DNA from 2 places in the Streptomyces sp. A01 genome. Region 2 is predicted to be linked to the other one. Evidence: predicted binding sites of a transcription regulator. Region 2 holds the regulator's gene; the other holds the start of a gene.
What was found. The regulator HrcA, encoded in region 2, represses chaperone genes, less so after heat shock. The targets are predictions, from matches to a motif close to TTNGCACTCNGNNNNNCNGAGTGCNAA.
Positions count from the first base shown of each region.

Region 1: a site for HrcA is predicted at 11,910-11,936, ahead of groL (chaperonin GroEL). Genes of this name have one in related genera too.

Region 1 is NZ_JBWLKN010000006.1:167,386-183,318, forward strand. It holds gene AC5P1B_RS10215 (DNA repair helicase XPB) at 1-355, shown strand, start outside; gene AC5P1B_RS10220 (hypothetical protein) at 470-679, opposite strand; gene AC5P1B_RS10225 (HelD family protein) at 1,035-3,413, shown strand; gene AC5P1B_RS10230 (copper homeostasis protein CutC) at 3,461-4,177, opposite strand; gene AC5P1B_RS10235 (HD domain-containing protein) at 4,236-4,925, shown strand; gene AC5P1B_RS10240 (Cmx/CmrA family chloramphenicol efflux MFS transporter) at 5,185-6,465, shown strand; gene AC5P1B_RS10245 (DUF4031 domain-containing protein) at 6,591-6,941, opposite strand; gene AC5P1B_RS10250 (DUF8819 family protein) at 6,941-7,360, opposite strand; gene AC5P1B_RS10255 (MurR/RpiR family transcriptional regulator) at 7,415-8,347, shown strand; gene murQ (N-acetylmuramic acid 6-phosphate etherase) at 8,703-9,641, shown strand; gene groL (chaperonin GroEL) at 10,095-11,720, opposite strand; gene AC5P1B_RS10270 (cold-shock protein) at 12,211-12,414, opposite strand; gene AC5P1B_RS10275 (ubiquitin-like small modifier protein 1) at 12,859-13,134, opposite strand; gene thrC (threonine synthase) at 13,131-14,462, opposite strand; SAM riboswitch class I at 14,480-14,669, opposite strand; gene AC5P1B_RS10285 (glucosyl-3-phosphoglycerate synthase) at 14,869-15,846, shown strand.
Region 2 is NZ_JBWLKN010000011.1:24,478-40,410, reverse strand. It holds gene AC5P1B_RS16755 (hypothetical protein) at 1-261, opposite strand, end outside; gene AC5P1B_RS16750 (16S rRNA (uracil(1498)-N(3))-methyltransferase) at 481-1,224, opposite strand; gene AC5P1B_RS16745 (nitronate monooxygenase) at 1,221-2,339, opposite strand; gene dnaJ (molecular chaperone DnaJ) at 2,709-3,842, opposite strand; gene hrcA (heat-inducible transcriptional repressor HrcA) at 3,843-4,859, opposite strand; gene AC5P1B_RS16730 (MBL fold metallo-hydrolase) at 5,064-5,807, shown strand; gene AC5P1B_RS16725 (DUF3097 domain-containing protein) at 5,982-6,809, shown strand; partial or broken gene AC5P1B_RS16720 (Uma2 family endonuclease) at 6,879-7,434, opposite strand; gene hemW (radical SAM family heme chaperone HemW) at 7,534-8,766, opposite strand; gene AC5P1B_RS16710 (SpoIIE family protein phosphatase) at 8,938-11,079, opposite strand; gene AC5P1B_RS16705 (ATP-binding protein) at 11,603-14,815, shown strand; gene AC5P1B_RS16700 (response regulator) at 14,815-15,399, shown strand; gene AC5P1B_RS16695 (AMP-dependent synthetase/ligase) at 15,585-15,933, opposite strand, start outside.

The DNA.
Region 1 (15,933 bases), on a different contig from region 2:
CATCAAGGGCGAGACGACGAACGCGCAACGGGAGAGGCTGTTCGGGGCGTTCCGGGAAGGCGAGCTGTCGGTGCTCGTCGTGTCGAAGGTCGCGAACTTCTCCATCGACCTGCCGGAGGCCACGGTCGCCATCCAGGTGTCGGGCACGTTCGGATCACGGCAGGAGGAAGCCCAGCGCCTGGGCCGCGTCCTGCGGCCGAAGGCTGACGGGCATGAGGCGCGCTTCTACTCGGTGGTCGCCCGGGACACGATCGACCAGGACTTCGCGGCCCACCGGCAGCGCTTCCTGGCGGAGCAGGGCTACTCGTACCGCATCATCGACGCGACCGAGCTGCTGGCGGAGGACGAAGCCTGAGCACGAGCCGTGAGCCGTGAGCCGTGAGCCGTGAGCCGTGAGCGGTGAACCGGGCAGCGGGCAGCGGGCAGCGGGGCGAACGGCTTTCGGGCACCCGCCGCCGCGCACCGTCCGCTACAGCGCGCGAACGTCCTCGTCCTTGTACTCACCGAGCACGGCCACGCTGAAGGCGGCGGCCGCGAAGACCTTCACGGCGTGCAGTGCGGTGCCGAGCGGGCGGCGGGGACGCGCGCCCGCTTCGCTCCGTACGGCAGTGGTGTCGCCGCCACGGCAGGCGGGAGAACCGGCGGACAGGGACGCGGCGGCGATCATTGCGGTGCTCATGCCTTCCATGGTCGGTTCTCCGGCCGGGCCAGGCATCGGCCCGGCGGCGTAACCACCGGTGGCTGTCCCTACACCTCCAGGCGCACGGCATCCCCTACGGGAGAACGACCACGACCCTGAGACGGCCGCCGCCCGGCCTGGAAAAACCGTTCGCGTCCCGTCGGCCCGCTGGCTAAACTCTCGCCCTTCCCCGGACACCGTCAGGGGACTCCCCCGCCTCCCGCACCACCAGGGAGCGCCACCGCCCGGACGGCAACCGGCCGGTTCCTTCGCCCACCTCGCGCCGCGTGTCCGCGTCGCTCGCCGACGTATGCCCGCGCGCACGCGTACAGCTCGTACAGCCGGAGGCAACACCGTGCCGTCGCACGCCCAGCACACCCCGGACGCTGCCCGTCAGTCGGCCGCACCGCGAGACGCCCAGCACACCGCCCCCGAGAGCACACCGCAGCCGCCGAACCCGCCCGGCACACCCCCCACACCTGACCCGCTCGGCCAGGAGCGCGCGCATCTGGCCGCCTCCCGGAGCGCACTGCGCGCGATGCGTGTGGACGTCGAATCGCTCGACACCGGCGACGTCGCCGCGAACTGGGTGAACGCGGAGGCCCTGCGGCACACCATCGACCAGCGGATCAAGGCCCTCGCCGACTTCTCGGACCTGCCGCTGTTCTTCGGCCGTCTCGACTACGAGCACCCGCACAGCCCCACAGACACCCCCACAGGCACCCCCACCCCGCCGGTCGCCACCGGCCCCGCCAGTCCCACCCCTTCTGCCGGTTCCGCTGCTTCTGCTGATTCCGCCACCAGCAACGAGCAGTTCTACATCGGCCGACGCCATGTCCACGACCCCGACGGCGAACCGATGGTCGTCGACTGGCGCGCGCCCATCTCGCAGCCCTTCTACCAGGCATCCCCGAAGCGCCCCATGGATGTCGTGCTGCGGCGGCGCTTCGGTTACACGGGCGGCGAGTTGACGGCGTACGAGGACGAACCCCTCACCGGCGTCCCCGACATCGACGCGCCGCAGACCAGCAAGTTGCTCCAGAGCGAGATCGAGCGGCCCCGCGTCGGCCCCATGCGGGACATCGTCGCGACGATCCAGCCCGAGCAGGACGAGATCGTCCGTGCCGAGATCGGCGGCACCGTATGCGTGCAAGGGGCACCCGGAACGGGCAAGACGGCCGTGGGCCTGCACCGGGTGGCCTACCTGCTCTACGCGCACCGGGACCGGCTCGCCCGCACCGGCACCCTGGTCGTCGGCCCGAACCGGTCCTTCCTGCACTACATCGAGCAGGTGCTGCCCGCGCTCGGTGAGCTCCAGGTCAAGCAGGCGACGGTCGACGACCTCGTCGCGCACGTGGAGACGCGCGGCACGGACTCCGCCGAGCGGGCCCGCGTCAAGGGTGACGCGCGCATGGCCGACGTGCTGCGCCGCGCGCTGCGCGCCGGAGTGCGGATGCCGAAGGAGTCGCTGGTGGTGGTGCGCGGTTCGCGCCGCTGGCGGGTCCCCGCCAACGAAGTGGAGGAGATGGTCACGGAGTTGCTGGAGCGGGACATCCGCTACGGGGCGGCCCGCGCGGCCCTTCCGCAGCGGATCGCGCACGCCGTGCTCGTACGGATGGAGCGGAGCGGCGAGGCGCCTGATGACCGGGTGCAGGACGCGGTGGCGCGCAACCCGGCCGTGAAGGCGGCGGTGAAGGAGATCTGGCCGCCGGTGGAACCGGGGAAGCTGGTGCTGCGGCTGCTGTCCGACCCGGAGTACCTCGCCGAGCACGCGGCGGGCGTGCTGACCGAGGAGGAGCAGCGGACCCTGCTGTGGGAGAAGCCGGCCCGCGGCCCGAAGTCCGCCAAGTGGTCCGCGGCCGACGCCGTGCTCATCGATGAGGCCGCCGACCTCATCGCGCGCACGCCGTCGCTCGGCCATGTGGTGCTGGATGAGGCGCAGGACCTGTCGCCCATGCAGTACCGCGCGGTGGGCCGCCGCTGCACGACGGGCTCGGCGACGGTCCTCGGTGACCTGGCGCAGGGAACGACGCCGTGGTCGACGGGCAGCTGGCCGGAGGCGCTGGCGCACCTGGGCAAGCCGGAGGCGAGGGTGGAGGAGCTGACGCGCGGCTTCCGCGTGCCGCGCGAGGTCATCGCGTACGCCTCCCGGCTGCTGCCGTCGATCGCCCCTGGCCTGGCGGAGGCGACGTCGGTCCGTGAGTCACCGGGGTCGCTGGAGATCCGCCAGGTCAAGCCGGTGGCGGAGCCGGAGCCCGGCGCGACGGGGACGGAACCGGACACCACCGGGCCCGGGACGACGGACACCGCCGCGCTCGACGCGGCGGTCGTCGCCGCGTGCCATGAGTCCCTGGAGCGCGAGGGCTCCATCGGTCTGATCGCGGCGGACGCCCGCATCCCGGCACTGGCCCAGGCCCTGGAGGCGGCGGGGCTCAGCCACCTGACCCCCGGCGAGGAGACCACGGCGGACGCCCGGCTCACGCTCGTCCCCGCGACGCTCGCGAAGGGCCTTGAGTACGACTACGTGGTGCTGGACGAACCAGCGGCCGTAGTCGCCGGCGAACCCACGACGCCCCTCCCGGACACGTCCCGGACCCCCGCCAACCGCACCGGCCTGCGCCGCCTGTACGTCGCCCTGACCCGCGCCGTCTCGGGCCTGACGATCGTGCACGCGCAGCCGCTGCCCGCGGAGCTGACGGGCGGCGTGGACGGTGACGGCGTGGTTTTGAGCTGACCCAGGAGTCGGAAGCCGCTGCGCGCAGGGCAGGCGGCGGCGCCGGCTCAACCCACTCGGGCTGGGGTGTCCAGCGCCGCGCGCCACTCGCTGACCGCCGCCGCGGCCACCGGTCCCGACCAGCCGTCCGGGCGGGCCGCGCCGCCGATGTGGAAGGCGTCGATGCCTGCCTCGCGCAGCGCGGGGAGGTGGTCCAGGCGCAGGCCGCCGCCGACCAGGATGCGGGGTTCGTAGCCGGGCTCGGCGGCGGCGCCGCGTGACGCTTCCGCCAGGAGGGTGGGCAGTCCGGCGTCCACGCCTGCCGCGGAGCCCGCCGTGAGGTAGGTGTCCAGGCCCGGCAGCCCGGCGAGGCGCTTGCGGGCCAGGTCGCGGTCGGGGGTGCGGTCGATCGCGCGGTGGAAGGTCCAGGGGGCGCCTTCGATGGCCTCGACCAGGGCTCGTACGGTCGCGAGGTCCGGCTGGCCGGCCTCGTTCAGGAAGCCGAGGACGAATTCCTCCGCTCCCTCCGCGCGCAGCGCCCGGGCGGTCGCGCACAGGGCGGAGACCTCGGTCACGCCGCCCGCGGCGAAGCCGTCCTTGGCCCGCAGCATCACGCGCAGCGGGATCTCGACGGCGGCCCGGATCGCGGCGAACGCGGCGATCGCGGGGGTGAGCCCGTCGGCGGCCATGTCGGTGACCAGTTCCAGGCGGTCAGCCCCTCCGTCCTCAGCGGCGCGCGCGTCGTCCACGCCGAGGGCGATCACCTCAAGAATTGGTCTAGACATGTAGCACAGAGTGCCATATCGCAGGTCGCCACCGGAAGCTGTACCTCACAATTGACTTATGTCCGCCGCTTCGCAGCACTCGTCCGGCCCACATTCCGTACCGCACCCGGCCCACAGCGCACTGCTCTCCCGCTGGGCCCATCTCCTCTACAGCGCCCGCGACGGCGCCCGCCACCCCGACCCGGACCCGTACGGTGAGAATCTGCTCGCCCGCTGGGCCGAACCGCAGCGCCGCTACCACACCACCGATCACCTCATCGAGGTCCTTGACCGGGTCGACGAGCTCTCTCACCACGCCGACGACCCCGACGCCGTCCGGCTCGCCGCCTGGTTCCACGACGCCGTCTACCTGCCCGACCGTTCGAACAACGAGGAGCGCAGCGCGCGTCTCGCCGAGCGCGCGCTGCCGGAAGCGGGCGTTCCAGCGGCCCGTGCGGCGGAGGCCGTCCGGCTCGTACTGCTGACCGTCAGCCACCACCCGGACGAAGACGACGCCAACGGTGCGGTGTTGTGCGATGCGGACCTGGCCGTGCTGGCCGGAGGGCCACAGGAGTACGCGGCGTACGCGGCCGCCGTGCGCGACGAGTACACCTTCGTCCCCGACGACGCCTTCCGGGCCGGACGCGCCGACGTCCTACGGCAACTCCTGAGACTGGACCGGCTGTTCAGGACCCCCACCGGGTACGACCGCTGGGAACGCGCCGCACGGCGCAACCTCACCACCGAACTCGATCTGCTCGGCGGGTAGCCCCTGAACCCTCTTCGCGGTCGGCCGGGCCCGGTCAGCGAGCGATACCGGGCTCCGGCCGCGTACGGGGGGAGAGAGATCGGTCCGCAGCCGGGGCCGGGCCCGGCCCGGCCCGTAGGCCATGGCCTGGGGAATGTCAGTTCCGCACGGGGTGTTTATACCTGTCATGCCCGTCCCCCCTGACTCAACTGCCCTATCCCCCACTCCCGCCCCACCTGTTTCGCCCACCTCGCCCGACCAGCAAGCCGCGCCCACCCGTATGCCCATCGCCGTATACGTGCTCGGTTTGTCCGTATTCGCGCTCGGCACTTCTGAGTTCATGCTGTCCGGGCTGCTCCAACCGCTCGCGCGCGACATGGGCGTCTCCATACCCAAGGCCGGACTCCTCGTCTCCGCCTTCGCCGTCGGCATGGTCGTCGGCGCCCCCGTACTCGCCGCGGCGACGCTCCGGCTGCCCCGCCGTACGACGCTGATCGCGCTGCTCGCCATCTTCGGGCTCGGACAGGTGGCGGGCGCCGTCGCGCCCTCGTACGAGATGCTGTTCGCTTCCCGCGTCATCAGCGCGCTCGCGTGCGCCGGGTTCTGGGCGGTCGGCGCCGCGGTGGCTGTCTCGCTCGTGCCGCTCAACGCGCGCGCCCGCGCGATGGCCGTCATGGTCGGCGGGCTGAGCGTCGCGAACATCGCGGGCGTACCCGCCGGTGCGTTCCTCGGGCAGCACGCGGGCTGGCGGTCCGCTTTCTGGGCGGTCGCGGGGCTCTCCGTGCTCGGCCTCATCGGCGTCATCACCCTCGTACCGCGCACCAAGCCGGCCACCGGCGCCGACCGGCCCTCGCTCCGCACGGAACTGCTCATCTACCGCGACCGGCAAGTCTGGCTCGCGCTCATCACCACGGCCCTCAACGGCGCGGCCGTCTTCGCCCTCTTCTCCTATCTCGCGCCGCTGCTGACGGACACAGCGGGCATGAAGGAGAGCTGGGTGCCGACGGTCCTCGGACTGTTCGGCGTGGGCGCCCTGATCGGTACGGCCATCGGCGGCCGGATCGCCGACGCGCATCTCTTCGGCACCATCTACGGCGGCATCATCGCCTCCACCGTGGTGCTCACCCTGCTGGCCCTGACCGCGCAGTACGCGTTCGCGGCGGTGACGCTGGCGCTGCTGCTCGGCGTGACAGCCTTCACCACGGCGCCCGCGCTCAACGCCCGCATGTTCAACGTGGCCAACGCGGCGCCGACCCTGGCGGGCGCGACCACGACCTCCGCCTTCAATATCGGCAACACCCTCGGCCCCTGGCTCGGCGGCCTGGTCATCGGCGCGGGCTGGGGCTACCCGGCGGTCGCGTGGACGGCTGCCGGACTCGCGGCGGCCGCTGTGGCGACGACGGCGGTCGCCTCCCGGCTGCACCAGCGCACCCAGGCCGAGGGAGGCGCCCCCGGCCTGTCGGCTTCCCGCGTCGTGGCCTCCTCGGCGCCCGGCGAGGACCACGCGCCCGCGGACCCGCGCCCGCACGAGGCCACGGTGACGACCGGCCCGGCCTCCTGACCTGTCGGCTGGTCAGTCGACTGGCCCATCGGCTCGGGACCTCTCGGTCCTGGCCCCCTCGGTCCTGGAGCTCGGCTGCGGCTGCGGTGAGGGGCGGGCGGCCCCTCCTAGCCGGCGCGCAGCCGCTACGGGACGGGGCCGCCCGCCGTGCCCGGCTCGCCCAGGCTGTCGTCGCCGAACGAGCCCCACTCGGCCTCGGCGCTGTCCGTGCCGTTCGTGCCGCGCTTCGGGCGGCGCAGCCCGGCCGCCGTCAGCCGCCGCACCAGTTCCTTGCTGCCGACCTCGATCGCGCCGAGCTCGACGGCCGTCGCGTAGCTCGAAGACGGCACGTCGTAGTGGTCGCGGTCGAAGGCCCGGCGCGGGGCGCCGACGCGCTCGGCGAAATCGTGCAGCTCCTGGTAGGAGGAGTCGCTGATCAGGTGGGACCACATACGGCCGTGTCCGGGCCAGACCGGCGGATCGATATAGAGGGCCATCAGCGCTCACTTTCGGGGCCATTGGCGCCGTGCGCGCCGTGCGCCCCCTCAGCCGAGAGCACCGCCTCCAGCGTCCCCACCCGTGCCACCGAGACCGAGGTCTTCGTGCACACCCAGTGCGGGTCGGGGCCGAGCTCCGGCTCCACGCCGAGCGCGTGCGGCTCGGTCTCCCCCACACAGATGGGACACAGCGGCCACCGCCCGTAGCGTTCGAGCAGCGCGTCCTGTACGTCCTGCGCCACCAGCCCCGCCACGAACTCGGCGCCCTCCGGCCACTGCTCGACCCACCACCGCCGGTGTGCGACGGCGTCCTCGACAAGAGAGACCACATCCGGCCGCGCGACGTCCCCGGCCGACAGATCGGCGAGCACGAGCGCCCGTGCCATGTGCAGAATCTGTTCGAGCTCCATGACATCCATTGTCAGGCCCACCGAGGGTTGACGCCCGCCACTTTGTGAAAATATCTTTCAGCCGTGAGCAGCCAGCTGAAGGAAACTTTCAAGGCCCCCGGCGCCGCCGCACCCCCGGCCCCCGCCGCCCTCGCGGCCAAGGTCCGCACCCTGGCCCCCTCCATGACCCGCTCCATGCAGCGGGTGGCCGAGACCGTGGCCGGTGATCCCGCGGGCTGCGCCGCGCTCACCGTCACCGGGCTCGCCGAACGCACCGGCACCAGCGAAGCCACCGTCGTCCGCACCTCGCGTCTCCTCGGCTATCCGGGCTACCGCGACCTGCGGCTCGCGCTCGCCGCCGTCGCCGCCCAGCAGGCGGCGGGCCGCGCGCCCGCCGTGACCGCCGACATCGCCGTCGACGACCCCATCGCCGATGTCGTGGCCAAGCTCGCCCAGGAAGAGCAGCAGTGCCTGGCCGACACTGCCGCCGCCCTCGACACCAGCCAGCTGGAAGCGGCCGTGGCCGCGCTCGCCACCGCACGCCGCGTCGATGTGTACGGCGTCGGCGCCTCCAGCCTCGTCGGCCAGGACCTCGTACAGAAGCTGCTGCGCATCGGCCTGATCGCGCACGCGCACGTGGACCCGCATCTGGCGATCACCAACGCCGTCCAGCTGGGCCCCGGAGATGTCGCCATCGCGATCACCCACTCGGGTCGCACCACCGATGTCATCGAGCCGCTGCGCACCGCCTTCGACCGGGGCGCGACGACCGTCGCGATCACCGGCCGCCCGGACGGCGAGATCTCGCAGTACGCCGACCTCATCCTGACCACCTCCACCGCGCGGGAGAGCGAGCTGCGCCCGGCGGCGATGTCCAGCCGTACGAGCCAGCTGCTGGTCGTGGACTGCCTGTTCATAGGCGTCGCCCAGCGCACCTACGAGACCGCCGCCCCGGCGCTGTCGGCCTCGTACGAAGCGCTCGCGCACCGGCACAACCCGCCCCGCCACAACCGCTGACCCGTCTTCATGGCCCCCGGCCCGGCTGACCGCGTACGTGACTCGCTCCGCCGCGCGTGCGTGATCCGCCGCCGGGGACACAGGCAGGCACGCAGGCAGGCACACGGGCAGGGATACGGGCAGGGACCGGCAGGGACACGGGCGCGGAGGCGGACAGACCGGTGACCGTGCCCTCCCATGTCGCTCGTACCGTGCCATGTCGCCCGTGCCGCACCGCACCGCGCCGTGCGTGCCGGCTGAAGCGGTCATCGATCCGCCCGCGCCCTGTCACACCGCGCGCGCCCCGAGCTTCTCCCCGCACCACGTCCGCACCCGCACCCGCACCCGCACCCGCCCAGAAAGAGTCTCTGCCGCCATGAACTCCAGCGCCGACGACGGTCAGCTACGCGCCCAACTCGACACCCTCACCACCGAGGCGTTCCGCCCCGAGCTCGCGGAGATCGACCAGCTCGACACTCTCGCGATCGCCCGCATCATGAACGGTGAGGACGCCACCGTCCCCGCCGCCGTGGCCGCCCAGCTCCCCGCCATCGCCGCCGCGATCGACGGCGTGGCCGAGCGGATGGCCCGTGGCGGGCGGCTGGTCTACGCGGGCGCGGGCACCGCGGGCCGCCTCGGAGTGCTCGACGCGAGCGAGTGCCCGCCCACCTTCAACACCAGCCCCGACGAGGTCGTCGGCCTCATCGCGGGCGGCCCGTCCGCGCTGGTGACGTCCATCGAGGGGGCCGAGGACAGCAAGGAGCTGGCCGCCGCCGACCTCGACGCGCTGCACGTCACCGCGCGGGACACCGTCGTCGGCGTCTCCGCCTCCGGGCGCACCCCGTACGCCGTGGGCGCCGTCGAGCACGCCCGTACGCGGGGTGCGCTGACGGTCGGCCTCTCCTGCAACGCGGGCTCGGCGCTCGCCGCGGCCGCCGACCACGGCATCGAGGTCGTCGTCGGCCCGGAACTGCTCACGGGCTCCACCCGGCTCAAGGCGGGCACGGCACAGAAGCTCGTGCTCAACATGATCTCGACGATCACCATGATCCGGCTCGGCAAGACCTACGGAAACCTCATGGTGGACGTCCGCGCCTCGAACGAGAAGCTGCGCGCCCGCTCCCGCCGCATCGTCGCGCTCGCCACCGGGGCGTCGGACGCGGCGATCGAGGAGGCGCTGCTCGCCACGAACGGCGAGGTGAAGGACGCGATCCTCACCCTCCTCGCCGACGTGGACGGGCCGACCGCCGGTCGGCTCCTCGCCGACGCGCACGGCCATCTGCGCGCCGCTCTCCGCGCGGCGGGCACCGCGTAGCCGCATAGGCGGCGTAGGCACGCGACCGCCCGCCAGACGCCCGGACCCGAAGCCCGGACCACCAGAAGCCCGGAGTCGAAGCCCGATCCGGTAGTCGCCGCCGGCAGTCCGCATCGACGCGAACGCAAACATGTGCGTACGAGCGAGGGCGAGCGCGAGGGCGGCGCGGCCGGTACACCCGGCGCGCCACAGGAGCTTGCGGCAAGGGCGCGGAACCGCGCCCCGGGGCGGCCAGAGAGCCCCGGGAAGGCCGCGGACGCGGGGCGCCGGAGGTGGCTCGGGAACGCGGGCAGCCGAGGCTCGCATCCCCGTAGAACGCCCGCTCGCATCCCCGTAAAACGCCCGAGGGCGGCACCCCCGCGAAAGGGGTGCCGCCCTCGGTCCGTACGAGACGGGAACAGCCGATCCGTCCTCCTCACCAGCCTGCGGCGAGGAGACGCCCAGGGGGCCGGATCAGAAGTCCATGTCACCGCCCGGCATGCCGCCCGGAGCGCCCGCCGCAGAAGCCTTCTCAGGCTTGTCGGCGATGACGGCCTCGGTGGTGAGGAACAGCGCGGCGATCGACGCGGCGTTCTGCAGGGCGGAACGCGTGACCTTCGCCGGGTCGATGATGCCCTCGGCGACCAGGTCGACGTACTCGCCGGTCGCGGCGTTGAGGCCGTGACCCGGGGTCAGGTTGCGCACCTTCTCCACAACGACGCCGCCCTCAAGGCCGGCGTTGACCGCGATCTGCTTCAGCGGGGCCTCCAGGGCCAGGCGCACGGCCTGGGCACCGGTGGCCTCGTCACCTTCGAGCTCAAGCTTCTCGAAGACCGAGGAAGCCTGAATCAGGGCCACGCCACCACCGGCGACGATGCCCTCTTCGACGGCGGCCTTGGCGTTGCGCACCGCGTCCTCGATGCGGTGCTTGCGCTCCTTGAGCTCGACCTCGGTGGCGGCACCGGCCTTGATGACGGCCACGCCGCCGGCCAGCTTCGCCAGGCGCTCCTGGAGCTTCTCGCGGTCGTAGTCCGAGTCCGAGTTCTCGATCTCGGCACGGATCTGGTTGACGCGGCCCTGGACCTGCTCGCTGTCGCCGGCACCGTCGACGATGGTCGTCTCGTCCTTGGTGATGACGACCTTGCGGGCACGGCCCAGCAGGTCGATGCCCGCGTTCTCCAGCTTGAGGCCGACCTCCTCGGAGATGACAGTGCCACCGGTGAGGATGGAGATGTCGCCGAGCATGGCCTTGCGGCGGTCACCGAAGCCCGGAGCCTTGACGGCGACGGACTTGAAGGTGCCACGGATCTTGTTGACGACCAGGGTCGACAGGGCCTCGCCCTCGACGTCCTCAGCGATGATCAGCAGCGGCTTGCCGGACTGCATGACCTTCTCCAGCAGCGGAAGGAGGTCCTTCACGCTGGAGATCTTCGAGTTGACGATCAGGATGTACGGGTCGTCCAGGGACGCCTCCATACGCTCCATGTCCGTCGCGAAGTACGCGGAGATGTAGCCCTTGTCGAAGCGCATGCCCTCGGTGAGCTCAAGCTCAAGACCGAAGGTCTGCGACTCCTCGACGGTGATGACGCCTTCCTTGCCGACCTTGTCCATCGCCTCGGCGATGAGCTCGCCGATCTGGGTGTCGGCGGCGGAGATGGAGGCGGTCGAAGCGATCTGCTCCTTGGTCTCCACATCCTTGGCCTGCTCAAGCAGCTGCGCGGAGACGGCCTCGACGGCCTTCTCGATGCCACGCTTGAGGGCCATCGGGTTGGCGCCCGCGGCGACGTTGCGCAGACCCTCCTTGACCAGCGCCTGGGCCAGGACGGTCGCGGTCGTCGTGCCGTCACCGGCGACGTCGTCCGTCTTCTTGGCGACCTCCTTGACCAGCTCAGCGCCGATCTTCTCGTACGGGTCTTCGAGTTCGATCTCCTTGGCGATGGAAACACCATCGTTGGTGATCGTGGGGGCGCCCCACTTCTTCTCGAGGACGACGTTGCGGCCCTTGGGGCCGAGGGTGACCTTGACGGCGTCGGCGAGCTGGTTCATCCCGCGCTCGAGACCGCGCCGTGCCTCCTCGTCGAACGCGATGATCTTGGCCATGTGAAGTGGTCCTCCCAGGACTGGGGGTCCCCCCGGCCGGAGGCTGGGGGAGGGTGGATACTCCGGACCGCGCACGGCGCCCGCGACGGACGGCCAGCCTGCCGCGCGGTTCCTTGCCCCGCCCGGCCTGCGGGCCTCACCGACCCGGTCCTGCTGTCACTCTCGACATCAGAGTGCTAACGCCAATGATTAGCACTCGACCCCATCGAGTGCAAGCGGCTCCGGGGTCTCGTTCGGGGTGAACGGCACCCGTCCGACGCCCCGGCGACGGCATCGGCGGTCTCCACGGACGACGCGGAACGTTTCGCCGTACGCACCTGCAACGAGCGGGAACGGACCCCGGCCGGCCCTCGGCCCGCGACCAGCCCCCACGGGCGGGGTGACGCACTGGAGGTCGCGGGCGCGTGGCGCACGCACCCGGCGCACGCGAAGGGCCCACACCCCCCAGCCGGGGATGCGGGCCCTTCTTCGCGCTGCAGTCGGTCGGCGCTCAGCCGGCCACGCGGACCATGTCCGCCTGCGGCCCCTTCTGACCCTGCGAGATCTCGAACTCCACTCGCTGGCCTTCCTCAAGGGTGCGGTAACCGTCCATCTGGATCGCGCTGTAGTGGACGAACACGTCCGCACCACCGTCGACCGCGATGAAGCCGTACCCCTTCTCCGCGTTGAACCACTTGACGGTGCCCTGAGCCATTCCTAACTCCCCTATTGCTGGCCCTTGCGCAGGACCGCACTCCGCGGACCCGGGTCAGACCTCACCCTCTGAGAATCCCCTGCTTTCGGCAGAAGGAACCCCGGAGGGCGTGCGCCGGAACGCGTCGACCGCCGCTGAATGTATCTGGCCAGATGCCCAGAGCAACAGGTCAATCGGACGAGAATTCTGGGCATGGCCGATCGGCGATAGGTGGGTAATTCCATCCAGTTACGGGCAACTCGGGCCAGACATAACGGGATCTACCCGACAAAACATACACACACTTCACGCACATTTTGACGGGTTCTCATATGCGGTCGGCACACGCGTGAGGAGGGGCCGGAGGGGGATCGCCCCAACTGTATCGCGGTTCCCAATACGGAATTGCCCCGTCCACTTATAAGCGGACGGGGCAATTCTCGCCACAATGGCGAATTCGAGCTGTCAGCCTCCGGCTACCGCCGGAATGATCGAAATGTCCGCGCCGTCCGGGGTGGCCGTCTCCAGTCCTTCGGCAAAGCGCACGTCGTCGTCATTGACGTACACATTGACGAAGCGGCGCAGCTTTCCCTGGTCATCGAGCACGCGCGCCGCGATGCCCTGGTGGTTCTTCTCCAGGTCGGCGAGCACCGCGCCGAGGGTCGCACCCTCGGCGCTCACCTCGGCCTTGCCGCCGGTGTAGGTGCGCAGGATGGTCGGGATGCGAACGTTGACGCTCATGCGAGGCCAGCCTCTCGGAACGAGTCAAGGGTGGGGCGGATGATCGCGGAGGGGCCCGTCGTCGGCGCCACCGCGTCCAGGGTCTTGAGGCCGTCGCCGGTGTTGAGGACGACGGTCGTCAGGGCCGGGTCGAGCTGCCCGTTCTCGATGAGCTTCTTCGTCACGCCGACGGTGACCCCGCCCGCGGTCTCAGCGAAGATCCCCTCCGTGCGGGCCAGCAGCTTGATCGCGTCGACGACCTGCTCGTCGTTGACGTCCTCGACCGCCCCGCCGGTGCGGCGCGCGATGTCCAGCACGTACGGGCCGTCGGCCGGGTTGCCGATGGCCAGCGACTTGGCGATGGTGTCGGGCTTCACGGGCCGTACGACGTCGTGGCCGTCCTTGAAGGCCCGGGAGACCGGCGAGCAGCCCTCGGCCTGCGCGCCGAAGATCCGGTACGGCTTGTCCTCGACGAGGCCGAGCTTGATCAGCTCCTTCAGCCCCTTGTCGATCTTCGTGAGCTGCGATCCCGAGGCGATCGGGATGACGATCTGGTCCGGGATCTCCCAGCCGAGCTGCTCACAGATCTCGTAGGCGAGCGTCTTCGAGCCCTCGCCGTAGTACGGCCGGAGGTTGACGTTGACGAAGCCCCAGCCCTCACCGGCCGGGTCGCCGATCAGCTCGCTGCAGAAGCGGTTGACGTCGTCGTACGTGCCCTCGATGCCGACCAGCTCACCGCCGTAGACGGCGGCCATGACGACCTTGCCCGCCTCCAGGTCGTGCGGGATGAACACGCAGGAGCGGAAGCCGGAACGGGCGGCCGCGGCTCCGACCGCGCCCGCCAGGTTGCCGGTCGACGAGCAGGACAGGGTGGTGAAGCCGAAGGCGCGAGCCGCCTCGACGGCGATGGCCACGACCCGGTCCTTGAAGGAGTGGGTGGGGTTCCCGGAGTCGTCCTTGACGTACAGACCGCCGGTGACGCCCAGTTCCCCGGCGAGACGGTCGGCCTTGACGAGCTTGGTGAGACCGGGGTTCAGGTTCGGCTTGTCCGCGACGTCGGCGGGCACCGGCAGCAGCGGCGCGTACCGCCAGATGCTGTTCGGTCCTGCCTCGATGCGCTGGCGCAGCGCCTCGGGGTCGCCGCTGGGCAGGTCGTACGCGACCTCAAGCGGCCCGAAACACTCCTCGCACGCGAAGATCGGGCCGAGGCCGAAGCGCTGGCCGCACTCGCGACAGGAGAGCGCTGCGGCGGGGCCGAGATCCACGGCGCCCGGCGCGGAGCCGGAGCCGGTCGTGGCAGGGGTGGGGGCGGTGGTGTCCGCGGTGCTTTCAGTGGCTTGCACAGCCATGGAGGCGAGGCCCTTTCTCCTCATCTTCCCCGCGACGGACTTCGCCACGAGACGGAATTGGCACCTTCCCCACCGGGAGCCTCGCCTGATGGGACCGGGCTTGGCGGGCCACCACTGCGGGTGTTCGTCAAGCGACGGTCAGGCAAGACCGGCGGGAGGGTTGCCGGGGCTTCAACGGGCCGTTCCCTCTGCCCCTCTGGATGAGCGGTATGGCGCTGGACTCCTTGGAGCCAGGCATTTGTCGGCGTGATGACCCCGGCATGCGAGGGTCGTCCGCGTTGTTCAAGACTGTAACTGAAGGTCGCGGCGGTTGAGATAGTCGTCCGCAACGCGAGATGAACGTAACACCGCCCGCCGCTGAGACGGGCCATCGACCGCCCTCCAGGCGGGCAAAGGAGTCACGCAGGTGCTGGAAGAGGTGGAGCACTGGCTGAGCAGCCGGTCCTGGTCCGCTGCCGACCGTCCGCTCGGCCGGCTCCTCGCGGCGAAGCGGGCCGGCGCCACCACGGTGAGCGTCGTGCTCCCCGCGCTGAACGAGGAGGCGACGGTCGGCGCGATCGTCGCGGCGATCCGGCGCGATCTGATGGTCGCCGCTCCGCTCGTCGATGAGCTGGTGGTGCTCGACTCCGGCTCCACCGACCGCACGGCCGCCGTGGCCGAGGCGGCGGGCGCGCGGGTGGTGCACCGCGACAGCCTGCTGCCCCGGCTGCCCGCCGTGCCCGGGAAGGGCGAGGTGCTGTGGCGGTCGCTGCTGGCGACGACCGGCGACATCGTCTGCTTCGTGGACGCGGACCTGCGCGACTTCTCCTCCACGTTCGTCTCCGGCATCGTCGGCCCGCTGCTGACCGACCCGGAGACGCAGTTCGTGAAGGCCATGTACGACCGGCCCCTCGGCGATCCGGAGGGCCCTGGCGGCGCGGACCGCGTCGGCCCGGGGCAGGGCGGCCGGGTGACCGAGCTGGTCGCGCGCCCGCTGCTCAATCTGCACTGGCCGCAGCTGGCGGGGTTCGTCCAGCCGCTCGGCGGCGAGTACGCGGCGCGGCGCTCCCTGCTGGAACGGCTGCCTTTCCCCGTCGGCTACGGCGTCGAGCTCGGCCTTCTCGTGGACTCCCTGCACACCGTCGGTCTTGACGCCCTGGCCCAGGTCGACGTGGGCGTACGCAGACACCGGCACCAGGACGGCCAGGCACTGGGCCGGATGGCCGCCGCGATCTACCGTACGGCCCAACTTCGGCTGACGCGTGGCCACTTGGTACGCCCGCGGCTGACCCAGTTCGCGCGGGGCGCGGACGGCGGCTTTGAGCCGCGTACGCATGATGTGGACACCGAGGAACGGCCGCCGATGATCGAGATACCGGAGTACGCGGAACGCCGCGCCGCGTAGGCCGTGGCCGGCGGTTCTTGTTGATCTTGCTGCGAGGGGAGCCCCTGTCCGTACGTCGCGGACCGCGGGTGCGTTGTGGCTGGTCGC
Region 2 (15,933 bases):
GCCCTTGATCGAGAGTTCCCGGTCGCCCGCGGCCTTGCCGGTGCAGTTGACGTCCGCGCGTCCGCTGGACCGGGACTTCGCCGAGGGTGAGGAACCGTCGTCGCGCTGACCTCGCACCTTCGCCGTGCAGGCCATCCAGCGCACGTCGATCCCGCCCCGCTCCAGGGCACGGGTGCCCACCTTGTCGGTGGTCACGGCCACCATGGACGCGCTGAGCCCATCCTCCACCGGATCACACGCCGACAGCGTGACGACTGCCACGCCTGCGGCGCTTACCGCGAGGAGCGCTCGTCGCCTTCGCATTCGACTCGAAGCCCCCATGGACAGCAGAGTGCCATGGGCGGCCAGGGGCCGGAAGTGCGGTGTCGGCCACTCGCCTGTTCGCCCGCTGCCCCACGGATGGCCCCTCGGACTGGCCAGTTGGTCGGTACGTCACTTGGCCGGTCGGTTGGTCAGCCGTCCGGCCAGCTGGTCAGTCGGTCAGTTCCAGCGGCCGGTGCGTCCCAGCAGCAGTGCGGTGGCCGCGGTGCCCGCCGTTGAGGTGCGCAGGACGGTCGGGCCCAGCCGGTACGGCTTGGCGCCCGCCTCGGCGAACGCCGCCAACTCCTCGGGGGATACGCCCCCTTCGGGACCGACGACCAGCACGATCTCGCCCGACGCCGGCAGGTCGGCGACGGCCAGCGGTTCGCTTCCCTCCTCGTGCAGGACGCCCGCGAAGGCGGCTCCCGCCAGCAGCCCGGCGACCTGCCGGGTGGTCATCGCGTCCGCGACCTCGGGGAAGCGCAGCCTGCGGGACTGCTTTCCCGCCTCGCGGGCCGTCGCCCGCCACTTGCCCAGTGACTTCAGACCCCGCTCGCCCCGCCACTGGGTGACACAACGCGCCGCGGACCACGGCACGACGACGTCCACGCCGGTCTCGGTCATGGTCTCCACGGCCAGTTCGCCGCGGTCCCCCTTGGGCAGCGCCTGGACGACGGTGATCCGGGGCACCGGCTCGGCCTCGGCGCGCAACCCGGCCACCTCGACCGTCAGCTGATCCTTGCCCTCGACGGCGGCCACCGTGCCGTACGCGCCGCTGCCCGCGCCATCGGTCAGTACGACGTCCTCGCCGACCCGCAGCCTCCGCACGGAGACGGCGTGCCGTCCCTCAGCCCCGCCCAGTGTGACGGTCCCGCCCACGGCCGCACCGGCCAGCGAGTCGGTGACGAAGACGGGGGCGGTCACGCGCCGCCTCCGCCGACCTGACGCTGGTGGGTCGGGGACGGCCACGTACCGGCGGCCAGCGCGTCACGCGCGGTGGAGAGTTCGGCGACCAGCACGTCGACCAGCTGTCCGGCGGGCATCTCCCGGGCCAGCCGGTGGCCTTGCCCCGCCCACAGCGCCATGCCCTGCGGGTCGCCGACCTTTGCCGCCGCCTTCCGCAGCCCTGAGGTGATGTGGTGCAGCTGGGGATAGGCGGCCGGAGCGTACGGGCCGTGCTCGCGCATGAACCTGTTGACCAGGCCGCGCGCCGGGCGCCCGGAAAAGGCCCTGGTCAGCTCGGTGCGGGTGAAGACCGTGTCGGTCATGGCCCGCTTGTGCAGGGCGTTCGCGCCCGACTCGGGGCACACGAGGAACGCGGTGCCGAGCTGGGCCGCGCTCGCGCCCGCCGCCAGCACGGCGGCGATCTGCGCACCGGTCATCAGCCCACCGGCGGCGACCACCGGCAGCGCCACCGCCTGCCGCACCTGCTCGATGAGGGAGAGCAGTCCCAGCCCGGCGCCCGGACCATCCGCGTGCGGGTCGTCCCGGTGCGTGCTCTGGTGGCCGCCCGCCTCGATGCCCTGCGCGCACACGGCGTCGGCGCCCGCCGCCTGTGCGGCGCGCGCCTCGTCGGCCGAGGTCACCGTCACGATGGTCCGCGTACCGACCTTGGCGAGCGCGTCACAGACCGCGCGGGACGGACAGCCGAGGGCGAAGGAGACCACCGGCACCGGATCGTCCAGCAGAATCGCGAGCTTCGCGTCGTAGGCGTCGTCGGAGCCGACGTCCGGGTCGCCCAGCGGAGTCTCGTACCACGCGGCCTCGCCCGCGAGCTGCTCGCGGTAGACGGCGATGGCGGACCAGTCGACCGTGGCGGGCTGCGGCATGAACAGGTTGACGCCGAACGGCAGGTCACTCTGCCCGCGAAGATGCTTGATCTCTTCGTACATGGCCTCCGGCGTCTTGTAGCCGGCGGCGAGGAAGCCGAGCCCCCCGGCCGCACTGACGGCGGCGGCGAGCTGCGGACGCGAGGCGCCACCCGCCATGGGGGCCTGCACGATCGGATACCGGTAGAGATCGGTCAGCGCGGAGGACATGGCGACATCGTGTCACGGCCGTCGCGCCAACAGGTAACCCCCCAGTACGCCCAGTCGCCGGGTGCCCGCCGACCGCGCCCAGCGGCCTTTCGCCCGTGCCCGGCCGGGCACACCGCACCCATGCGCCCGCACGCGAACGGTGCGGCGCACAGGGCGCCGCACCGTCTGGTACGCGCATGACTTCAGCAGCCGCTGAACCCGGCCGCAGGCCATACCTCAGCGACCGTTGAACGCATCCTTCAGCCGCGAGAACAACCCCTGCTGCCCCGGCTTACCCCAACCCCCGGGGGACACCCCCCGAACCCCCGGCCGGAACACACCAGAGCCCCACAAGCCACAGCTCAGCGACCAACAGCAGACCACCACGCCTCAGCGACCGTTGAACGCATCCTTCAGCCGCGAGAACAGCCCCTGCTGCCCCGGCTTGAACTCGCCGGTGGGCCGCTCCTCGCCGCGGAGCTTGGCGAGCCGTCGCATCAGCTCTTCCTGCTCCGGGTCGAGCTTGCTCGGCGTCAGTACCTCGACGTGCACGATCAGCTGGCCCCGGCCGCCGCCGCGCAGGTGGGTGACGCCGCGCTGGTGCAGCGGGACCGACTGGCCGGACTGCGTGCCCGGGCGGATGTCGATCTCCTCCACGCCGTCGAGCGTCTCCAGCGGCACCTTCGTGCCGAGCGACGCCGCCGTCATCGGAATGGTGACCGTGCAGTGCAGGTCGTCGCCCCGGCGCTGGAAGACCGCGTGCGGCGCCTCGTGGATCTCCACGTAGAGGTCGCCGGCCGGGCCGCCGCCGGGCCCGACCTCGCCCTCGCCTGCGAGCTGGATGCGGGTGCCGTTGTCCACACCTGCGGGGATCTTGACGGTGAGCGTACGGCGGGACCGTACGCGCCCGTCGCCCGCGCACTCCGGGCACGGGGTGGGGACCACGGTGCCGAAGCCCTGGCACTGGGGGCAGGGCCGCGACGTCATCACCTGGCCGAGGAAGGACCGCGTGACCTGCGAGACCTCTCCCCGTCCACGGCACATGTCACAGGTCTGCGCCGAGGTGCCTGGCGCGGCGCCTTCGCCGGTGCAGGTCGTGCACACGATGGCCGTGTCGACCTGGATCTCCTTCGTGGTGCCGAACGCCGCCTCGTCCAGCTCGATGTCGAGCCGGATCATGGCGTCCTGGCCGCGCCGCGTACGCGAGCGCGGTCCACGCTGCGACGCGGTGCCGAAGAAGGCGTCCATGATGTCGGAGAAGTTGCCGAAGCCGGCGCCGAAGCCGCCCTGGCCGCCACCGCCCGCGTTGGACAGCGGGTCGCCACCGAGGTCGTAGACCTGCTTCTTCTGCGGGTCCGACAAGACCTCGTAGGCGGCGTTGATCTCCTTGAACCGCTCTTGGGTCTTCGGGTCCGGGTTGACGTCCGGGTGCAGCTCGCGTGCGAGCCTGCGGAACGCCTTCTTGATCTCGTCCTGCGAGGCATCGCGCCGCACGCCCAGGACGGCGTAGTAGTCCGTCGCCACTTACGACTCCGCCAGGATCTGTCCGACGTAACGTGCCACTGCGCGTACCGCTCCCATCGTTCCGGGGTAGTCCATGCGGGTCGGTCCGACCACGCCGAGTTTTGCGACTGCCTCGTCGCCCGAACCGTAGCCGACAGCGACGACGGATGTGGAGTTCAGGCCCTCGTGAGCATTCTCATGACCGATTCGTACGGTCATGCCCGAATCCTTCGCCTCGCCTAGCAGCTTGAGCAGCACGACCTGCTCCTCCAGCGCCTCAAGCACCGGACGAATCATGACGGGGAAGTCGTGTCCGAACCGGGTCAGGTTGGAGGTGCCGCCGATCATCAGCCGCTCCTCCGTCTCCTCGACCAGTGTTTCCAGCAAGGTGGCGAGCACCGTCGAGACCGCGCCACGGTCCTCCTGCTCGAACGACTCCGGCAGGTCCTGCACCAGCTGCGGCACGTCAGAGAACCGCCGCCCCACGACCCGGCTGTTCAGCCGCGCCCGCAGGTCGGCGAGCGAGGTCTCACCGAACGGCGCCGGGCAGTCCACCATCCGCTGTTCCACGCGACCGGTATCGGTGATCAACACGAGCATGACGCGTGCCGGGGCGAGCGAGAGCAGCTCGACATGACGCACCGTGGAGCGGGTCAGCGACGGATACTGCACGACGGCGACCTGCCGGGTCAGCTGCGCCAGCAGCCGCACCGTGCGCCCCACCACGTCGTCCAGGTCGACCGCGCCGTCCAGGAAGTTCTGGATCGCGCGACGCTCGGGCGACGACAGCGGCTTCACACCGGCGAGCTTGTCCACAAAGAGCCGGTAGCCCTTGTCCGTGGGGATACGGCCCGCGCTCGTGTGCGGCTGGGCGATGAATCCTTCATCCTCCAGCGCCGCCATGTCGTTACGCACGGTAGCCGGGGAGACGCCCAGGTGGTGCCGCTCGGTGAGCGCCTTGGAGCCCACGGGCTCCTCCGTGCCGACATAGTCCTGGACGATGGCGCGCAGCACTTCAAGTCTGCGTTCGCTGAGCATCGCGCACACCTCCCAGTCCAAACCGTGTATCAGGGGACTTTTCCTGGCACTCACCCGTCCCGAGTGCCAAATCCCCTGGGCCAGTGTACGGCGGGCTGCCGCCATCGGGGCAAGGGCGGCCCCGGTCTGTACGGCGCGAGCGGCCGGGAATCGGCCCTGCCGCCCGACCGGGCGGGGGGCCGGAGCCCGAGCTAGCGTCTCCGTATGGAGAGCAGTGCGGAAGCCGACGACCGGCACGGTGACGACCGGCACGGTTGGGAACAGCTCGCGCCCGGTGTCGCCCGGCGACGGCTGCCGGGCTGGGACGCGACGGCCGGGGCCATCGCCGGCCCCGAGGGCGTGCTCGTCGTGGACACCGGGGCCACGCTCCGTGAGGGCGCCGAGATCCGGCGCCAGGTCCACGCCCTCTTCGGCCGCCGCACCACGCACGTGGCCCTGACCCACCCGCACTTCGACCATGTCCTCGGCACCGCCGCCTTCGCCGGTGTCCAGGTCTACGGGGCGGCCGGACTCGCGGCGCTGCTGCCACGGGAGCGGGACGCGCTGCGCGAGGAGGCGGTACGGGAGGGTGTCGAGCCGGACGCGGCGGCTGAGGCCACCGACCTTCTCGTCTGCCCCCAGCACTCGGTCTGCGGCGAACTCACCCTCGACCTCGGTGGCCGTCAGGTCCTGCTGGCCAACGTCGGCCCCGGGCACACCGGGCACGACCTCGCCGTACTGGTCCAAGGACCGCCCGAGGTGGTCTTCTGCGGCGACCTGGTGGAGGAGTCCGGCGCGCCGCAGGCGGGCCCGGACGCCGTCCCCAGCCAGTGGCCGGCCGCGCTGGACCGGCTGCTCGCGCTGGGCGGGGAGGACGCGGTCTATGTGCCGGGGCACGGGGCGGTCGTTGACGCGGCCTTCGTTCGTGCGCAGCGCGACGCACTCGCCGAGCGCTTCGGGACGGTGTGAGCGCGTACGGCGCGGATGTGTACGGCGTGAGTGCGTACGCGGGAGCGCATGCGTCCGGGCGGTGCGCGTGGGGGCTCGCCGGGCCTTCCCCGCGGGGCCGCCGGCGCGGGGAGCTCATGGTGAACGACGTGGCCGCGGGCCCGCGGCGACTGCCCGGAAGCTATCGTCTGGCCCATGCGCAGCAGACACTACGGGCCCGATCTGACCCCGCCGTGGAAGAAGTCGAAGCCCGCCCCCGAGGTCGCGGCCGAGGCGGACCTGGTGGTGGAAGAGGTCACCTCGGGCTTCTGCGGCGCGGTGATCCGCTGCGAGAAGACCGCCGAAGGCCCGACCGTCACGCTGGAGGACCGCTTCGGCAAGCACCGGGTCTTCCCCCTGCTGCCGGGCGGCTTCCTGCTGGAGGGCCGCCCCGTCACCCTCGTACGACCGAGCACGCAGCCCCGGCAGGCGGCACCGGCCCGTACGGCCTCCGGCTCACTCGCCGTGCCGGGGGCGCGCGCGAGGGTCGCCCGCGCCGGGCGCATCTACGTCGAGGGCCGCCACGACGCGGAACTGGTGGAACGCGTATGGGGCGACGACCTGCGCATCGAGGGGGTCGTCGTGGAGTACCTGGAGGGCATCGACGACCTTCCCGCCATCGTCCGCTCCTTCTCGCCCGGCCCTGACGCCCGCCTCGGCGTCCTGGTCGACCATCTGGTTCCCGGCTCGAAGGAATCCCGGATCGCGGCGGAGGTCACCAATCCCGACACCCTCGTCGTCGGCCACCCCTACATCGACGTCTGGGAGGCGGTGAAGCCCTCCTCGGTCGGCATCCCGGCCTGGCCGTCCGTCCCGCGCGGCCAGGACTGGAAGACGGGCGTGTGCCGCTCCCTGGGCTGGCCGCAGAACACGGGCGCCGCCTGGCAGCGCGTCCTGGGCTCGGTGCGCTCTTACCGGGACCTGGAACCGGCACTGCTGGGCCGGGTGGAGGAACTGATCGACTTTGTCACGCAACCCGGCTGACCGGCTGATCAGTTGACCGGCCGACCGGCCGACCGGGCACGGCAGCCGGGGACTCGCGGCTTCGTCGTCTCAGCCGAGGGTCCGGAATCCACTGGTGTCGAGCGAGATGCCCAGCACGTCGACCGGCACCGGATCACCGAACTTGACCGTGCGCTCGACCTGGTAGTCGGCCTCTTCTCCTGCACCGACGGGCTCGGTGAGCAGGACGCATGCCGCGGTGAACGGGTCGGCGATCAGACACGCGGGCACGCCTCCCGCCGCGTAGACCGAGCGCTTGAGCCTGTAGTCCCGGTGGGCGCTGGCCTTCGAGACCACTTCCAGGACCAGGGTGACCGCAGGCGCCGGAACCAGGCGACCGGGGCCGTCGAACGCCCCCTGTTCCATGACCCACGAGATCCGGCTGCGGCTCGCTGACCTCACCCGGGATCGCGATGTCCTGCGTCTGCAGCCGGTGCCAGCGATCGCGCGGGATCTCGTCCTGCACGGCCTGCACGATCAGGTTATGGACCAGATCCGGTCCGGCCACCATCACGATTTCTCCCCTGAGGAGCTCCACCTTGACGCCCTCGGGAACCTCCAGGTTCTCGAAGAGCTCAGTCATCCGGTGATCATCCACAGCGGTCATCTCCGTGGCCCTCCACATCCGCCGCGTTCTTTAGTGGCAGCCCAGGAACAGCGTAGGCGCGGGGTCAGCGCGAACGTGGGCATTCACTCCCGCGAGTGATCAGTCCACCAGATCCCTGACCACCGCGTCCGCCAGCAGCCGTCCGCGCAGCGTCAGCACGGCGCGGCCCGCCTCGTACGGGGCGGGCTCCAGCAGGCCGTCCGTCAGGGCGCGGCGCGAGGCTGCCAGGCCCGCCGGGGCGAGGAGGTCGAGCGGGCAGCCGTCGGACAGTCGCAGCTCAAGCAGGATGCGTTCGACGCGCCGGTCCTCGGGGGCCAGGATCTCGCGGCCCGCGCCGGGGGAACGGCCCTCGGTGAGCGCCTGCGCGTACGCGCCGGGGTGCTTCACGTTCCACCACCGCACGCCGCCCACGTGGCTGTGCGCGCCGGGCCCCGCGCCCCACCAGTCCGCGCCCCGCCAGTACAGCTCGTTGTGGCGGCAGCGGCTCGCTTCGGTCGTCGCCCAGTTCGAGACCTCGTACCAGCGGAAACCCGCGCCTGACAGCGTCTCCTCGGTGATCAGGTACCGGTCCGCGTGCACGTCGTCGTCGGTCATCGGGACCTCGCCGCGCCGGATGCGCCGGGCGAGCTGGGTCCCCTCCTCAACGATCAGCGCGTACGCCGACACGTGGTTCGGCTCGGCGCCCAGGGCCGCGTCCAGGCTGGCCCGCCAGTCCGCGTCGCTCTCCCCCGGCGTTCCGTAGATCAGGTCGAGGTTGACGTGCTCGAAGCCCGCGGCACGCGCCTGGGCGACGCAGCGCTCTGGGCGGCCCGGGGTGTGGGTGCGGTCGAGCACCTTCAGAACGTGCTGCCGGGCGCTCTGCATGCCGAGCGAGACCCGGTTGAAGCCGCCTTCGCGCAGTTCGGCGAGGTAGCGCTGGTCGACGGACTCCGGGTTCGCCTCGGTGGTGATCTCCGCGCCGGGCGCCAGGCCGAACTCGTCGCGGATGGCGGCGAGCATCCGCCCCAGGTCGCGCGCGGCGAGCAGGGTCGGGGTGCCGCCGCCGACGAAGACCGTCTCGACCTGGCGTGGGTCGTCCCCGAGCACCTTGCGGGCCAGGCGTATCTCCTCCACGACCATGTCGGCGTAGTTGTCCCGGGAGGCGAGCGCACCGCCGGAGCCGCGCAGCTCGCTGGTGGTGTAGGTGTTGAAGTCGCAGTATCCGCAGCGGGTCGCGCAGTACGGAACGTGCAGGTAGAACCCGAGGGGCCGGGTCCCCGCGCCCTCCAGGGCGTGACCGGGCAGCGCCCCGTCATCGGGCATGGGCTCACCATCGGGCAGTACGGAAGGCATACGTCCCATTCTCCGCCATCGCGGCCGGAGCTCCTGGCCACGAACCGGCGCGCCCAGGGCTGAGCTGGGGAGGGCCCCAGGGCTGGGGGCGCACGGGCGGGAGGGCGCCGGGCCGCACGCCGGGCGTGACGGGGCGCCGGGCAGCGAGCGGCGGCCCAGCGCGGCAGCGCTCTAGCGGGCCTGGAGCACCAGCATGGCCAGGTCGTCGTTGGGCGGTGAGGCGGCGAAGGCGTGGACGGCGCGGCGTACCCGCTGGGCGATGTCCTCGGCGCTCAGCCCTCCGCACGCGGCGAGCGCCCTCGCCAGACCGCCGTCGTCGTCGAACTGCATGGTCCCGGACTTGCGCTCCGTGACGCCGTCCGTGACACACACCAGGGAGTCGCCCGGCAGCAGGTCGAAGCTCTCGCTCTCGTACCGCACCTCGTCCATGACTCCCAGCAGCAGCTGCGGGACCGCGCGGACCACCACCTCGCCGTCGGGCCGCAGCAGCAGGGGCAGCGGATGCCCGGCGCTCGCCAGGGTGCAGCGCACGGCGCCGCCCGTCGCCGCCTCGTCGTCCGCCCCGGACGCGTCCGCCGGGGCGCCCGCGCCGGAGGTGTCCGATGAAGTGTCCGCCGGGGTGTCCGCCGGGGCGCTCGCACCCGGTCCGCGCGGCTCGTTCCCGTACGGGACCAGCTCCCCGTACAGCAGGGACAGGAAGCGGGACTCGCCAGGGCCCTCGCCCGCGACGGCCGCCGCCGCCGCCTCCACGGCCTTCTCGGCGAGGGTGCGGTTGAGCCGGTCGAGGACCTCGGCGACGCCGTACCCCTCCCGGGCGAGGAGCCGCAGCACCGGGCGGGCCAGGCCGGTCACGACGGCCGCCTCGGGGCCGTTGCCGCACACATCGCCGAGCGCGAAGCACCAGCGGCCGTCCCCGGCGGGGAAGACGTCGTAGAAGTCGCCACCCGCGCAGGTGCCGCCGGTCGGTTCGTAGACGACGGCCGTCCGCATCCCGGGGATCTCGGCGAGCGCGCTCGGCAGCAGTCCGCGCTGGAGCACCTCGCTGATCGTCGCCTGCCGGGTGTACTGGCGGGCGGAGGCGAGCGCGAGGGCGACCCGGCGCGCGAAGTCCTCGATGAGGCCGACGACCTCGTCCGGGATGCGGGTTAGCCCGCTGCGGCCGAGCAGCAGGGTGCCCACCTCGCGGCCGCCCGCGACCAGGCGGCAGGCGAGCGCCGCGCCGCCGGGGCCGTACGCGGACGGGGCGCTGGGCCACGGCCACGCGATGGCGCGGCCCTGCACGGCGGCGGGCATCCGGGGCGGGTGCTTCTCGACCAGGCTGCGCAGCTCCGCCATGCGGGTCTCGCTCGCGTGCCAGACCCGGGCCAGCCGTGGGCGCGCGTCCCCGGTCTCCAGCCACACCGCGCACCAGTCGGCGAGCCTGGGGACGAGCAGCTGCCCGGTGAGGGAGGCGACCTTGTCCTCGTCGAACTGCCCGGCCAGCAGGTCGGACGCCTCTGCGAGGAAGGACAGCGCGCCGTGGCTGACCCAGTCGGGCGCGCAGCGGCGGAGGGCCACGCGGAGCGGGGCGGGCGCCAGGATCTCCGTGACGCGCAGGTCGCGCTGGAGGGCGAGCTTGCCCGCGTCTTCGTCGGTGCCCGCAGCCTCAGTGACGTCTGCTCTGGTGACGCCTGCTTCGGTGACGCCTGCTTCGGTCACCTCGCATTCGGTTGCTTCGCGCGGGGTGCCGCGGCCCTGGCCTGATGGGTGGGGCAACGCGTCGTCCGACGGCTCGGCTGGGGCGTTCTCGGAAGCGTGGGAGAGCGCGCCGAGGGGCAGCCGGAACCATACGGACTTGCTGGTTCTTCGGTAAATCGTTCCCCATGACTCGGCGATGGTGGCGACCAGCCGCAGGCCGCTGCCGCCGCGCTCGCCTCCGAGGCTGACGTCCTGTGACGTTCCCGTGGTGCCGGCCCCGTCGAGATGGCCCGCGCTTCCTCTCGGGCCTCCGTCGCCTCCGCCGTCCGGCCTGTGCTCGGAGGCTGACTGGGTGCCCGTGGTGACAGGCTGCCCCCTCAGCACGCGGGTCGGGTGATGGTCGGTCACCTCGACGTAGAGCGCCGGGTTCGCCATGTCGGAACCGGCGGGTTCCAGCTCGCAGCGCAGTTCCACGCCGGTACCCGCGTGCACGACGGCGTTGGTGACGAGCTCGCTCACCAACAGCACGGCGTCGTCGGCCGGCTGCTCGGTCATCAGCTCGGTGCCCGGCAGGCCGAGCGCCGTCCAGTCGGCGAGGGCGGCGCGGACGAACTGGCGCCCGGCGGAGGCGGCCATCAGGTTCCCCGGGAGGCTGGTGCGGCAGTCGTGCTCGGCGCCTCCTGCCCGCGCACCGGGGCGCGGGGGCGCGCTGCCGGCGCTCAGCCCCCTGCGCGCGCCCGTCCGAGCTACTACACCCATGCCACGGCTCGCGGCCACCATCGCGCCAGACCCCATGTCCACGCCCACGTCCGGTTGCGCACCCGGGCTCACCTCCATGCCCGAGTTGACTCTTACGTTCCTGCTTGCTCCCACGGGGGTTCCTTCCCGTGCTCGCGTCCGCGCTGATCGTCAGCGCCGGGCGCATTTCCCTCACCGCTCTGCCGGACGGAAAATACCGCCCGGACCCTGCGGCTCCTGATCAGTTCCGGCATAGCGCCGATTCCGACCCCGACAGCGTGACAGACTGACCGCGCCCATATGCACCGAGTGACGTAAGTGGGCCGCCATGAGCATGGATACGACACGTACGGCCACAACCGCGCCCAACCTCGCCTCGATCCCCCCACCGGGGGCGATTCCCCCATCGGAAGGCGATTGGGTGCGGGTCTCCGAGCTGCGGCCGCTGCTCGCAGCGCTCGCCGCACTGGGTGACGGTGAGTTCAACGTGCGGATCGCCGATCCCGCCGAGCCGCCCGAGGGACTGACGGCTGAGCTGAACGCCGCCCTGAACCGGCTCGCGGCGCGCAGCCAGCACTTCAGCGAGGAGCTCACCCGCGTGCGCCGTGAGGTCGTACGGCACGGGCGGCTCGACGAGCGCCTGACCTCCAGCCCTGGTCAGGGGTCATGGGCGACGAACGTGCACGCGGCCAATTCGCTCCTTGACGCACTGGCCATTCCGGCGACCAACGCCACCCGGGTGCTGGACGCGGTGGCGAGCGGGGATCTGTCGCAGCGGGTCGATCTCCACGACGGCACCCGGCAGTTACGGGGCGACCTGCGGCGTCTGGGCCGTGCCGTGAACCGCACGGTCGACCAGCTCTCCCTGTTCACCGGCGAGGTCACCCGGGTGGCCCGCGAGGTCGGCACCGAGGGGCGGCTCGGCGGGCGCGCCAAGGTGCAGGGCCTCCAGGGCAACTGGCGCGACACGACGGAGGCGGTCAACACCATGGCCGCCAGGCTCACCGCCCAGGTGCGGGACATCGCCCTGGTGACGACGGCGGTGGCGCGCGGCGACCTGACCCGGCAGGTGACGGTCGAGGCGACCGGCGAACTGCTGGAACTGAAGATGACCGTCAACACGATGGTCGCTCAGCTGTCGGGCTTCGCCGACGAGGTGACGCGGGTGGCCCGCGAGGTGGGCACCGAGGGCCAGCTGGGCGGCCGAGCCCAGGTCAGAGGCGCCTCCGGAGTCTGGAAAGACCTCACGGAGAACGTCAACTTCATGGCCGACAACCTCACCAGTCAGGTCCGGAACATCGCGCAGGTCGCGACCGCGGTGGCGCAGGGCGACCTGTCCAAGAAGATCGACGTGACGGCGCGCGGCGAGATCCTGGAGCTGAAGACCACCATCAACACCATGGTGGACACGCTGTCCTCGTTCGCCTCCGAGGTGACCCGCGTCGCCCGCGAGGTGGGCAGCGAGGGGCAGCTGGGCGGCCAGGCCCGGGTCGAGGGCGTCTTCGGTACGTGGAAGAGCCTGACGACCAACGTCAACGAGCTCGCCTCGAACCTGACCACCCAGGTGCGGGCCATCGCCGAGGTCACCTCGGCCGTCGCCGCCGGAGACCTGACCAGGGCCATCACCGTCGAGACCCGGGGCGAGGTCGCCGAGCTGAAGGACAACATCAACCTGATGGTGTCCAACCTGCGCGAGACCACCCGGGCCAAGGACTGGCTGGAGTCCAACCTCGCCCGTCTCGCCTCCCTCATGCAGGGCCATCGCGACCTGATGGAGGTCGCCGACCTGATCCTGCGCGAGCTGACCCCGTTGGTGAACGCCCAGTACGGCGCGTTCTTCCTCGCCGAGACGGGCGCCGACGCCAGCGGTGGCAGGTCGGGCGACCGCGCCCTGTCGTCGGCGACGCGCGGCCTGGCGTTCATCGCGGGCTACGGAGCGGCGGCGGGCGCGACCGTGGACACCCCGGGCATGCCCGGCCACGGACTCGTACGGCAGGCGGCGCTGGAGAAGAAGCGCATCCTCATCGAGGAGGCCCCGCCGGGATACATCACCATCAACTCCGGGCTCGGCGAGGCGGCTCCCGCCAGCATCGTGATCATCCCGATCATGTTCGAGGACCAGCTGCTCGGCGTCGTCGAACTCGCCTCCTTCTACCGCTTCTCCGATGTGCACCTCACGTTCTTCGACCAGTTCGGCACCACCATCGGCGTCGCGATGAACACCATCATCGCCAACTCCCGGACGGAATCCTTGCTGAGCGAGTCCCAGCGGCTCGCCCAGCAGCTCCAGGAGCGCTCGGACGAGCTTCAGCGGCAGCAGGCCGAGCTGCGCCGCTCGAACGACGAGCTGGAGGTGAAGGCGGCGCTGCTGTCGGCGGCCTCGCAGTACAAGTCGGAGTTCCTGGCGAACATGTCGCACGAGTTGCGTACGCCGCTCAACTCGCTGCTGATCCTCGCCCGGCTGCTCGCCGACAACGCCGACCAGCACCTGAGTGAGGAAGAGGTGCAGTTCGCGGCGACCATTCACCGTTCGGGCTCCGACCTGCTCCAGCTGATCAACGACATTCTCGACCTGTCCAAGATCGAGGCGGGCCGGATGGACGTCCGCCCCAAGAAGCTGCCACTGGTCAAGCTGCTCGACTACGTCCACGACACCTTCCGCCCGATCGCCATCGACCGGGGCCTGGCCTTCGACATCGCCGTCGGCGAGAACGTGCCGCGTTCGATCTACTCCGACGAACAGCGCATTCAGCAGGTGCTGCGCAACCTGCTGTCCAACGCGGTGAAGTTCACCAACGCGGGCCGCGTCGAACTCCGCGTCAACCGCGTCCGCACCGGCCCTCCCGAGCACGGGGACCTCGTGGCCTTCGCCGTCACCGACACCGGCATCGGCATCCCCCCGGACAAGCTCGCCGTGGTCTTCGAGGCGTTCCAGCAGGCCGACGGCACGACGAACCGCAAGTACGGCGGCACCGGACTCGGCCTGTCCATCAGCCGGGAGATCGCGGGACTGCTCGGCGGCCGGATCAGCGCCGAGAGCGAACCAGGCCGCGGCAGCACCTTCACCCTGTACGTGCCGCGGTCCCGGCCCGGCGAGCCCGGCGAGGCCGATCCCGAACGCGAAACCAGCGCGGAGCTCACCGAACACCACGTGGTCGAGAAGTCGGCCATCACTCAGGAGCCCGACCAGCTCGCCCGCTGGCGCACCGGACGCGCCGCCGAGGTGCTGCCGGGCCGCCGGGTGCTCGTCGTCGACGACGACATCCGCAACGTCTTCGCCCTCACCCATGTCCTGGGAAGGGTGGGCATGACCGTGCTGTACGCGGAGAACGGCCTCGAAGGCATCGAGGCACTCACCAAGAACCCGGACGTCGATCTCGTCCTGATGGACGTGATGATGCCCGAACTCGACGGCTACGAGACGATCCGGCGCATCCGGCGGGACCCCCGCCACGCCAACCGCCCCGTCATCGCGCTGACAGCGAAGGCGATGCCGGGCGACCGGGAGAAGTCGATCGCTTGCGGGGCCTCCGAGTACGTCCCCAAGCCCGTCGATATCGACCTGCTGCTCACCGTGATTCTCGGCCTGCTAGCGCCCGAGGCTGCTCCTGACAGCACAACGAGGCCCTCATGATGTCAACCACCACCGCGACGACGACCACGACCACCCAGAAGGCCAGCATCCTCCTCGTGGACGACATGGAGGACAACCTGATAGCGCTGGAGGCCGTGCTCAGCTCGCTGGGTGAGCCGCTGGTGCGCGCCAGATCGGGCGAGGAGGCCATGAAGGCGCTGCTCCGTCAGGAGTTCGCCGTCGTGCTGCTCGACGTGCTGATGCCGGGCATGGACGGCTTCGAGACCGCGGCCAACATCAAACGGCTCGACCAGACCAAGGACGTACCTATCATCTTCCTGACCGGCACCGACCCCGACTCCGGTTATGCCTTCCGGGGTTACGCGACGGGGGCCGCGGACTACCTGACCAAGCCGTTCGACCCGTGGGTGCTGCGCGCCAAGGTCAATGTCTTCCTCGATCTGCACCGCAAGAACCGGCAGTTGCAGCGTCTGCTGCTGCGTGACCAGGAGCGGTTCAAGGACTTGGTGGAGCGGCTGTCCGCGATCGAGAACCAGCTGACGCGCAGCAACGTGAGCGATGTGCGGGAGCTGGGCCGCCGGGTGGCGCGCATGGAGCAGAGCCTGGAAGAGCTCCTGGCCTGAGCGCCCGCGGGGGGCGGCGCCCCGTACTGCGGCTCCGCGTCCGCGGCCGCCGATACCGGTCGGCGGGAACGGCGGCGGGGCCGGGAACGGCAGCGGCCGGGGTGGCCTCGCCACCCCGGCCCCCTCGCGTGGTCGGGCCGTTCCCGGGGAGGCGCGCGGCCAACCCGGGCGCGCGGCCCCGGGCGCTACGCCTCGCGCGAGCCCGCGTACATCTCCTCGATGAGCGCCCCGTACTCCCGCTCCACGACGGGCCGCTTGAGCTTCAGGCTCGGCGTCAGCTCACCGTGCTCAACGTCCAGGTCGCGTGGCAGCAGCCGAAACTTCTTGACCGTCTGCCAGCGCTGGAGCCCCTCGTTGAGGCGCTTGACGTAGCCCTCGATCAGTTCCTCGGTCTCCTTGGCGGAGACCACCTCGGCGTAGGACTTGCCCTCCAGGCCGTGATCCTTCGCCCACTCCATGAGGGTCGGCTCGTCGAGCGCGATGAGCGCCGTGCAGAAGTTCCGGTCGGCGCCGTGCACCAGGATGTTGGACACG